DNA from 4 places in the Oceanisphaera sp. IT1-181 genome. Region 2 is predicted to be linked to each of the others. Evidence: predicted binding sites of a transcription regulator. Region 2 holds the regulator's gene; each other region holds the start of a gene.
The links. Region 2 encodes LexA, which represses DNA repair genes until DNA is damaged. Its sites were predicted from a motif close to ANCTGTNTNNNNANACAGNT; they were not measured.
Positions count from the first base shown of each region.

Region 1 (2,203 bases), 1.7 Mb from region 2:
AGCGAACTGGCCCCCCTTGCTGCAGCTTGTGCACAACCCAATGCATCAGAACAGGGGCAATCACCTGCGAATCCATTTCTGGGCGTCACTACCCTGCCCATTAGCGTGCAGGACTTAAGCTTTTCTTATAACGGTGAGCGTAAGGTACTGGATGAAGTGAATCTGCACATTAACGCCGGCGAAAAAGTGGCATTAGTGGGGGCCAGTGGCGGCGGTAAGTCGACTTTTATTCAATTGTTATTAGGCTTGTATCCGGCAGATACGGGAGAGATCCGCTTTGGTGGCGTAAGCAGCCAGCAAATTGGCTTTCCCACTATTCGCGAGCACATTGCCACCGTGCTACAACAACCGGTGCTGTTTAACGATACTGTACGCGCCAACTTGTGCTTAGGCGATGAACATAAGGATGCGGCCTTGTGGCAGGCACTAAAAGTGGCGCAATTATTTGAGGTGGTGTCCGAGATGACCGAGGGGCTCGACACCCAAGTGGGCCGGCGCGGTATGAAACTCTCTGGTGGTCAGCAGCAGCGCTTAGCCATAGCACGCATGGTGTTGAAAAATCCTGCCATCGTTATCTTAGATGAAGCCACTTCAGCACTGGATACGGACACCGAAAACAAGCTGCATGCGGCACTGGAAGACTTCTTGCGCGGACGCACTACCTTGATTGTCGCCCACCGTTTAAGCTCGGTACGCCAAGCGGATCGAGTATTAGTATTTGAAGACGGGAAAATCAGCCAGTCTGGCACCCACCATGAATTACTGGCGCAAGAAGGCTTGTATCGGACTTTGTATAATTGATTCGAGGATAGCGCTTTACGTCGACCGCTTTACGCTATCCGCCAAAGACATTTAAGAATGAGAGGTGGGAAGGAGAAAGGGAGCTTAGCTTTACTCACCCCCCTCATTCCTACTCACATTGTCCGGCGGTCTGTTTTTAACGGACGGCGTACAGCGTAAGGCGCTGTTGCTACGCTACTGCGTGAATTTGGTCGTCTGAGCTAGCGTTAACGTCCTGTTCGTCGTCAATGTTAAGATCTGTATCGTCTGCGGTTTTACTGACGGGCTTAGCGCCCTTTTTGGCGGGCTGCTTTTTCGGGCCACTGAGCAGGTCTTGGTTTTCGGCCAAGAATAACGCCAGGGCTTCGCGATCGGTTTCATTTAATGAGATCGGTGCGCGCTCAAGCACTTCATCTAAGTGTTCTGCCAAGTCGAGTAGACGATCGTAGGCATCGGCTTCTTTTTTATTGGTAAACGTCATTTTTTCGATTCCGTTTCTAACCACGAGATACTGTATTGTCACTGCCATAACTGACTCCTTATCTGTATGGGCATACAGTAATATTATGTACTCTCAGTTGCAAGCCTCGCGTATTAACCAAGGTAAATGATTGAGTCCATTTTTATGTTTATATTGGCACCGGGTTATGACTTTGCGGCCCGCTTAAGCTTATACTGGGCTGTTTTTACATTCGGGACTGGCAAGCTTCGCTATTGTGGTCGATAGTTTGAAGGGTGACGCCGCAATTGTGGCGTCGCACTAGCGCACGGCTCAATAGATGAGCCATTCCCCTAGGCCAGGTACATGGATTTCGTACCTGGCTTTTTTTGCTTTATTTTTGTCGACAACCGCAGGGAGCGCTTGTTTGCTTGGAGGACTGCGCGACGTATGTCTGCTAATGCATCGTTACCGTTAATTATCTTGCTCGGCGCCGTTTCCGCCCTTACCCCGCTCGCCATCGACATGTATCTGCCGGCCATGCCGGCTATCGCAGAAACGTTGGGCACTAACTCCCATCGCGTGCAAGCCACCCTCGCCGCCTACACCGGTGGCTTTGCCTTGGGTCAATTGTTGTTTGGCCCCTGGTCCGATGCCAAAGGCCGCCGCCCCGTGCTATTAGGTGGCATGGTCGTGTTCGCCATCGCCGCCATGCTCTGTGCCATGGCCACCAGCGTAGAAAGCCTGACTTGGCTGCGCGCCGCTCAAGGCTTTGCCGGCGCGGCTTCAGCAGTGGTAGTGCAAGCCTTAGTGCGCGACTTATTTAATCGTGAAGACTTTGCCCGCACCATGTCCTATATCACGCTAGTGATGACGCTCGCCCCTTTAATCGCCCCCATGCTGGGTGGACATTTGGCCCACTGGTTTGGTTGGCGCTCTATTTTTTGGGTGTTAGCGGGCTTTACCGCCATTATTGCCCTATTG
Region 1 is NZ_CP136856.1:1,618,998-1,621,200, reverse strand. It holds gene R0134_RS07355 (ABC transporter ATP-binding protein) at 1-801, shown strand, start outside; gene R0134_RS07350 (YebG family protein) at 971-1,309, opposite strand; gene R0134_RS07345 (Bcr/CflA family multidrug efflux MFS transporter) at 1,670-2,203, shown strand, end outside.
Region 1: R0134_RS07350 (YebG family protein) is a predicted target of LexA. The motif match lies at 1,322-1,341, and genes of this name have one in related genera.

Region 2 (2,203 bases):
CCCTTGGTCACGGGTGAGCTTACGGAGCGCCAAGCACTCGGCTTTTTTTCCTTGTTGGTGGGGATTTCTTTCTTACTGGTGCTCACCACCAATAAACTGACCATTTTGCTGTCGGTGGCGGGCCTTGGCTGGGCGGCGCTGTATCCTTTTATGAAACGCTACACACACTTGCCGCAACTGTTTTTGGGCATTGCTTTTTCGTGGGCCATTCCCATGGCATTTGCCGCAGAAAGTAACAGCTTGCCGCTAGGGTTATGGCTGTTATTTGCCGCCAACCTAACGTGGACCATCGCCTACGACACCATGTATGCCATGGTGGACAGGGATGACGACTTGCAAATTGGCGTTAAATCCACCGCCATCTTATTTGGTCGCCGCGATAAGCTGATCGTCGGCGTATTGCAGTTACTGACGCTGATGCTCTTGGTGGCGGCCGGCCAATCGTTTGCCTTAGGCGCCTTCTTTTACTGGAGCTTATTAGGCGCGGCAGGCTTATTTGTGTTTCAACAGCGACTGATCCGCGACCGAGAGCGTGCGGCTTGTTTTCGAGCTTTCTTGAATAACAACTATGTGGGCATGCTGGTGTTTGTCGGCCTAGTACTGACGTTGCTCTAAGTACTGACCCTGCTTTAGGCGGTGATTAGCCGCAGATAACAGAGAATGATGGCCTGATTGAGGCTGAGGCCATGGGCGCAGGATTTTATGCTTGCTCTGTTGCGCATACTGGATATACTGACAGTTAACTGTATATAAAAACAGGTGCCTTATGAAAGCGCTCACGCTTCGCCAGTCTCAGGTACTGGACATTATTAAAGATCATATTCAGCAAACCGGTATGCCACCGACCCGTGCCGAAATTGCCGGTATCTTGGGGTTTAAATCCGCGAATGCCGCCGAAGAACACCTTAAAGCGTTGGCCAGAAAAGGTGTGATTACCATGATGCCGGGTACGTCTCGGGGGATTCGTCTGATTGAAGATGAGCCAGAAGAAACGGGCTTGCCACTGATTGGCCGCGTGGCCGCAGGCGAGCCAATTTTGGCGCAACAGCACATAGAAAGTCATTACCAGCTGGATCCCGCGCTGTTTCATCCGGCCGCCGACTTTTTGCTCCGTGTTCAAGGCATGAGCATGAAGAATATCGGCATCATGGATGGGGATCTACTGGCGGTACATAAGACGCAAGAAGTGCGCAATGGCCAAGTCGTGGTGGCGCGCTTAGACGATGAGGTGACGGTGAAGCGCTTTCAACGTAAGGGTAATAAGGTCAGCTTATTGCCGGAAAACGAAGAGCTGAGCCCCATCGAAATTGACTTGCGCAGCCAAGAGCTGATCATCGAAGGCTTAGCTGTGGGCGTGATCCGCAATTCAGACTTTTAAAAAATCACCTTATATTTTAGCGTGAGACTAGCTTAAGCTAGCTCACGCTTTTTTTGCTCTATTGCTGAGCCTATCGCCCGCTCAAGCCATATCTGCCTCTGTTCAGGGGCTTACTTTGAGCGCTTAGCCAACATCGGCATGCTGTTCTTATTTTATCTTCGCACAAAAATTCCGCACATATCGCTCAGCTATGCTTTACTTACTCCTAACGTCGGCATTGCAAGTACTGCATAAGAGTACGAGGCCGACTCGCATAATCACAGAACGTCAGAACGCCAATATTCAGGATGAAACTTGGGGGTGCGTAGTGAAGTCGATTCTGCTGCTGTTTTCTTTACTTATAACCCTGCCGCTACGAGCACAAACTCGTTTAAATATGACCCCCGGCGTGACTGATATCAGCCAAAAAGTGTATGGCCTGCACATGACCATATTACTGATCTGTGTGGTGATTGGGGTGATTGTGTTTGGCATTATGTTTTGGGCCATCATTCATCATCGCAAAGCCAAAGGGGCACAAGCCGCACAGTTTCACGAAAGTACTAAAGTAGAAATCATCTGGACTCTGATCCCCTTCGTTATCTTGGTAAGCATGGCTATTCCGGCTACTCACACCCTAATCGCCATGGAAGATGCCAGCCAATCAGATCTGACGGTGCAAGTTACGGCTTCTCAGTGGAAGTGGCATTACAGCTACTTTGAGAAAGATGTCGGCTTTTATAGTCGGATCGGTACTTTACCCGAACAAATTCAAGGCCAAGTAGCTAAAGGCGAGAACTATCTGCTGGAAGTAGATTGGCCGTTAGTGTTGCCCACTGATCGTAA
Region 2 is NZ_CP136856.1:3,284,457-3,286,659, reverse strand. It holds gene ubiA (4-hydroxybenzoate octaprenyltransferase) at 1-615, shown strand, start outside; gene lexA (transcriptional repressor LexA) at 767-1,378, shown strand; gene coxB (cytochrome c oxidase subunit II) at 1,686-2,203, shown strand, end outside.

Region 3 (2,203 bases), 1.6 Mb from region 2:
AACATGGATTGCCGCGTCGCTACGCTCCTCGCAATGACAAAGGGGTGGTCATTTAAACTCTTCACTATTTCTAACCAACACAAAACACAACTCATCGAAAAAGCTCAGTTCACCGCTGGCCACTCTGGGGTTAGCTTGGCCCTCTACCGTGCGGCCACGGGTTTCTACGCTGAAGTAAGGGGTAAACAAGGTCCGTACCGCTTGTTCATCAACGGAAAATGGCGGAACTTGCTGTTGCTCCGGCGCATAATGTACCGTGACTAACAATAAGCTGGCCCCAGGTTTGAGTAGGCGCGCTAATAGTTCGACATATTGCGCTCGCATCTCTTTGGGCAAGGCGATCAAGGCTGCCCTATCGTAGGCGGCATCAAACTGTTGCCCCAGCTGATGCGCCTGAAACTTATCTACCTGAAAAAAGTCACCCTGATAAATTTGTAGCTGCTCAGCTTGCCAACATTGGTAAGGGCCGACGGCGCTTTGGGTGGGCGTAAGACTTGCCTCAGCAAAAAAGTCCGCTATCGCCAAGGGCGATAACTCAAAGCCGCTCACTTCATGGCCCCCCTCGGCGAGCCACAACATATCTTTGCTTTTACCGCATAAGGGCACTAGCACTTGGCTCTGTTTGGCCAGCTTAAGCGTTGGCCAAACTTCGATAAGTTGCGCGTTAATCTGCTCGCGATGAAATCCAATGCGCGCGGTTTGCCAGCGTTGATGCCAAAATTCTGCGTCCATAATATCGTGACCTATTCCGTAATAAATAACAGTAAACTAGCACTGCGTCTGCCTGCCTATCGAGCTCAGGCCCGCGGTCAGATAATCGGCTTAAATTGATTGCTGACGGCATCATAGTGAAAGCCGATCTGATTCATGCTCGATATTAGCCAGTTAGTATTCAAATCATAGCGTGAGATAAGTGTGGTGAGGCTGTCACATTCTAAGCGCAGTTTTTCATTTAAAATGCTGAGCACCATGTGGCTATCCATGCTCTCCAGTACTGATTTATCCATGCTTTAATCCTCCTTCTCTGTAAAGAAAATCATCAAATAAACCTTGAGTAGCGGCATTGAACGTCGTAATTAATCGCCCTGACTGTATGCAATCTTTACGCTGTACTCAACCCACTGCTTGCATGGTAATACTGTGAATTTAACCAGTGTTTACTTGATCTCTGATGAAAGGATCATTACTGTATGTATACACAGTAGTTAATCACAGGGAACACACATTGCTATGGCCACTTTACTGCTATCTCGTCCAAAGCCTTGTCCATCTAAGACTTGCTCATTTACGGCTTGGGGATCACTTGCTATGACCACTCAAATGCAAACTCCTCAAGTCAGCATCAACCACTGGAGCCCTGTGCAACAAGCTCGTTTACTGATTAATTTAGCGCTGATCAGCCAAGACAATAAGGGCTGGATCTTGGTCGCTAACGCCCCCGCACCTTTGTCTCGCCAAGCCTTAATCAATGCAGGGATCAACCCAGCTCGCGTTATTGAAGCCAAGAAAGCCTCCGCGACATTGCTCGCGCAAGCCATGAGTAGCAGCAGTATTGCCGCCGTAGTGTGCTGGAAAGGATCTCAAGTGGTCAGCAGTACTTTAAGCTTATATAAGTCGCATCAGCGCTATGCAACTACAGATGAAGATATGAAGCATTAACTAGAAGCTAGAAGCATACCGCTCAAGAGCATACAGGGGGATTTTTCTTAAAAACACAGCGCTGGAGGCTCAAGCGCTGTGTGTATGTTTAAATAATCTTTTTCTTACGGCTTAAAGCTTACGGCTACGTTTTAAGCTATTTCCCGACACACCAAGTCCATCATCATGCGGATATGGGCAGGATTATCGTTAAGTGCGGGAATATAATGATACTGCTCGCCGCCTGCCTCCATGAAATACTCCTTGTTTTCACTGGAGATCTCTTCAAGTGTTTCTAAGCAGTCCGCAGAAAATGCCGGGCAAATGACACTGATATTTTTAATACCTTCGCTCGGTAATTTCGCCATTACTGCATCTGTGTAAGGCTGCAGCCATTCTTCACGGCCAAAACGCGACTGAAAAGTGGTGCGCCATTGATGAGGCGCAAGCCCCAGTTCGGCGGCAAGCAATTCTGAAGTGCGGTGACACTGCTGACCATACGGGTCGCCTTGGTCTTCAAAGCGCTTTGGAATACCGTGATACGAAAGCAGTAATAATTCCGTTT
Region 3 is NZ_CP136856.1:1,341,695-1,343,897, reverse strand. It holds gene R0134_RS06170 (thiopurine S-methyltransferase) at 49-732, opposite strand; gene R0134_RS06165 (DUF4250 domain-containing protein) at 810-1,007, opposite strand; gene R0134_RS06160 (hypothetical protein) at 1,309-1,659, shown strand; gene hemH (ferrochelatase) at 1,791-2,203, opposite strand, start outside.
Region 3: R0134_RS06165 (DUF4250 domain-containing protein) is a predicted target of LexA. The motif match lies at 1,185-1,204, and genes of this name have one in related genera.

Region 4 (2,203 bases), 960 kb from region 2:
TGCAATCAAACGCCGAGATACGGTCGCTGATCACCATGATGGCCAAGGGCGCATCGGCAGCCACATTGTAGCCTTTCTCTTTTATCAAACGGCGACTGTCAGCGGCGGTTAGCCAGTAAACGGAGCGCACCTTTCCGCTGTGTACAGCTTGCTGGGTACGGATCGGTAGGTCGTTATTTACGGCCAACACCTGGTCTGCAAGGCTCATCTGTTGTGTCCTGTGTGTGGTATGGGGGAAGCGCCGGTGCCGCTACTCATTATTAGTATTAAGTGAGGGGTAGCGAGTCATGCCAGCCGCATTATCTTATCAGCTAAGAGGCAGCGGCAAAAGTTGCCTTAACACGACTAATAAGGGTGCGGGCGACGGCGCCAGCCACAACCCAAGCCACAATAACGCCAACAAGCCTAAGTTAGGTAAATGGGCGGGCCACTGCATGACTTTTAAGGCGGTGCCAAAGGATTTTTTTAGCCGTCGCCCTTCCAAATCTATGCTGTACATCTCATCGAGCAACAGATGTATTAAGGCACCGATAAACATAAACAGCCCCATCAGCCAAGACTGCTCAACACTTAAATGAAACAGATGATGACTGAGCACCACGGCCGCCACCGCAAACACCATGTTGGCCAATAAAGAGTGCAAACTGGCGCGGTGCACAGTGAGCTTGGCAAATGCCCAGCAAAAGGGATAACGCACCAAAAAATATGCAGCGCCACTCAGCAGCAAGGTATCGAGCAAGGGTAAATACTGGCGGCCATATAACAACATCAGCGTGCTGGCCAAGATGCCAAACAAACGAAAAATGATTTGAATCGAGCGCGACGTATCAGAGTCGATATCCGGCATAATGCCGCCCAAAGAGCCGGTTAACCATAATAAACAGGCCTCGGGCAGGCTCACCAGCTCGGTCCAGGCTAAGGCACTGGCCAACACGCCGGACACCACAGAGGCTACTTGTACATGGGTTTTAAAATCAGCCATCACCAATTTCCAGGCGAATAAAGGGCGCAAAGTGTAACAGTCGGTCTTGAATAAAAAAACAAAAGGTACTGGATAAAAAAACAGGACTCATACGATAAAACACGCGCTAAGCCTTACGCGGCATGTCTGACTGCTCACACCTCGCCCTTCACGCCGCGCCTTTTAACGGCCCAAAGGGCGTGGCTTTACTTGGAGCTTGCCGTTAACATAGCGCTTTTTATATGAGTAAACACCATGGCTCTGTCTGCCACACTGCATAAAGTTCGTCTGAATATCAGCGATTTACATCGCCATTATTACCAAGAGCATAGCCTGACCGTGGCACAGCATCCGTCGGAGACCAATACTCGACTCATGGTGCGTTTATTGGCGTTTATTCGCCACGCAGACCCAGACTTGAGCTTCACTAAAGGCTTAAGCACAGACGACGAACCCGAGCTGTGGCTCAAATCACCCGATGGCCGTATCTTAAGCTGGATTGAGCTGGGTGAGCCCAGCGTAAAGCGCATCAAACAAGCGTTATCGCGCGCTGAGCGAGTCTTAGTATATAGCTATGGTGGCCGCAGCGCCGAGCTGTGGTGGGACAAGCATAAGTCCGAGTTAACGGCACTTCCTCGGCTGGCCATTTATCATTTAACAGAGCCCCAGCCCGCCGCCTTGGCAGCGTTATGTCAGCGCAGCATTGACTTATTTGCCACCTTACAAGAAACCGACCTACAGCTTACCGATGGCGAGCACAGCCTAGACCTGCAACTCGAGAAGTGGCGCTAGGGCGCTATAAAACGAGATAACGCGCTACGCCGTACGTAACGCGTAAGGCGCTTACTCAAGGCTTTATCTGGTTGGACTTTAAAAAAGCGTGATTTTGCGCTATGGTTCGGCCAAATTCAGATAACCATCGGCGGCCGTAAGACCTTGGAAAAACATGAAGATATGCTGGTGGCTCTGCGCCAGATTATTCGCGCAATTGACCTGCACTCCCGTCAACTCAGTAAAGAGTCCGGCCTCACTGGCCCGCAACTCCTGTTACTGCAATCGATCAGCGAGCACGGCGACATTACGATGCGTAAATTGGCGCAAGCAACTCATATGAGTCAAGCAACCGCTACCACCATCATAGATAGACTCGAACAAAAACTGTTAGTGCGCCGCGAACGCAGCCAAACCGATAAGCGTAAAGTCTATGCGGTGCTAACGGATGAAGGTAAAGATAAACTTAAA
Region 4 is NZ_CP136856.1:673,089-675,291, reverse strand. It holds gene R0134_RS03065 (phosphoribosylaminoimidazolesuccinocarboxamide synthase) at 1-208, opposite strand, end outside; gene R0134_RS03060 (metal-dependent hydrolase) at 308-982, opposite strand; gene R0134_RS03055 (YaeQ family protein) at 1,217-1,753, shown strand; gene R0134_RS03050 (MarR family transcriptional regulator) at 1,898-2,203, shown strand, end outside.
Region 4: R0134_RS03060 (metal-dependent hydrolase) is a predicted target of LexA. The motif match lies at 1,049-1,068, and genes of this name have one in related genera.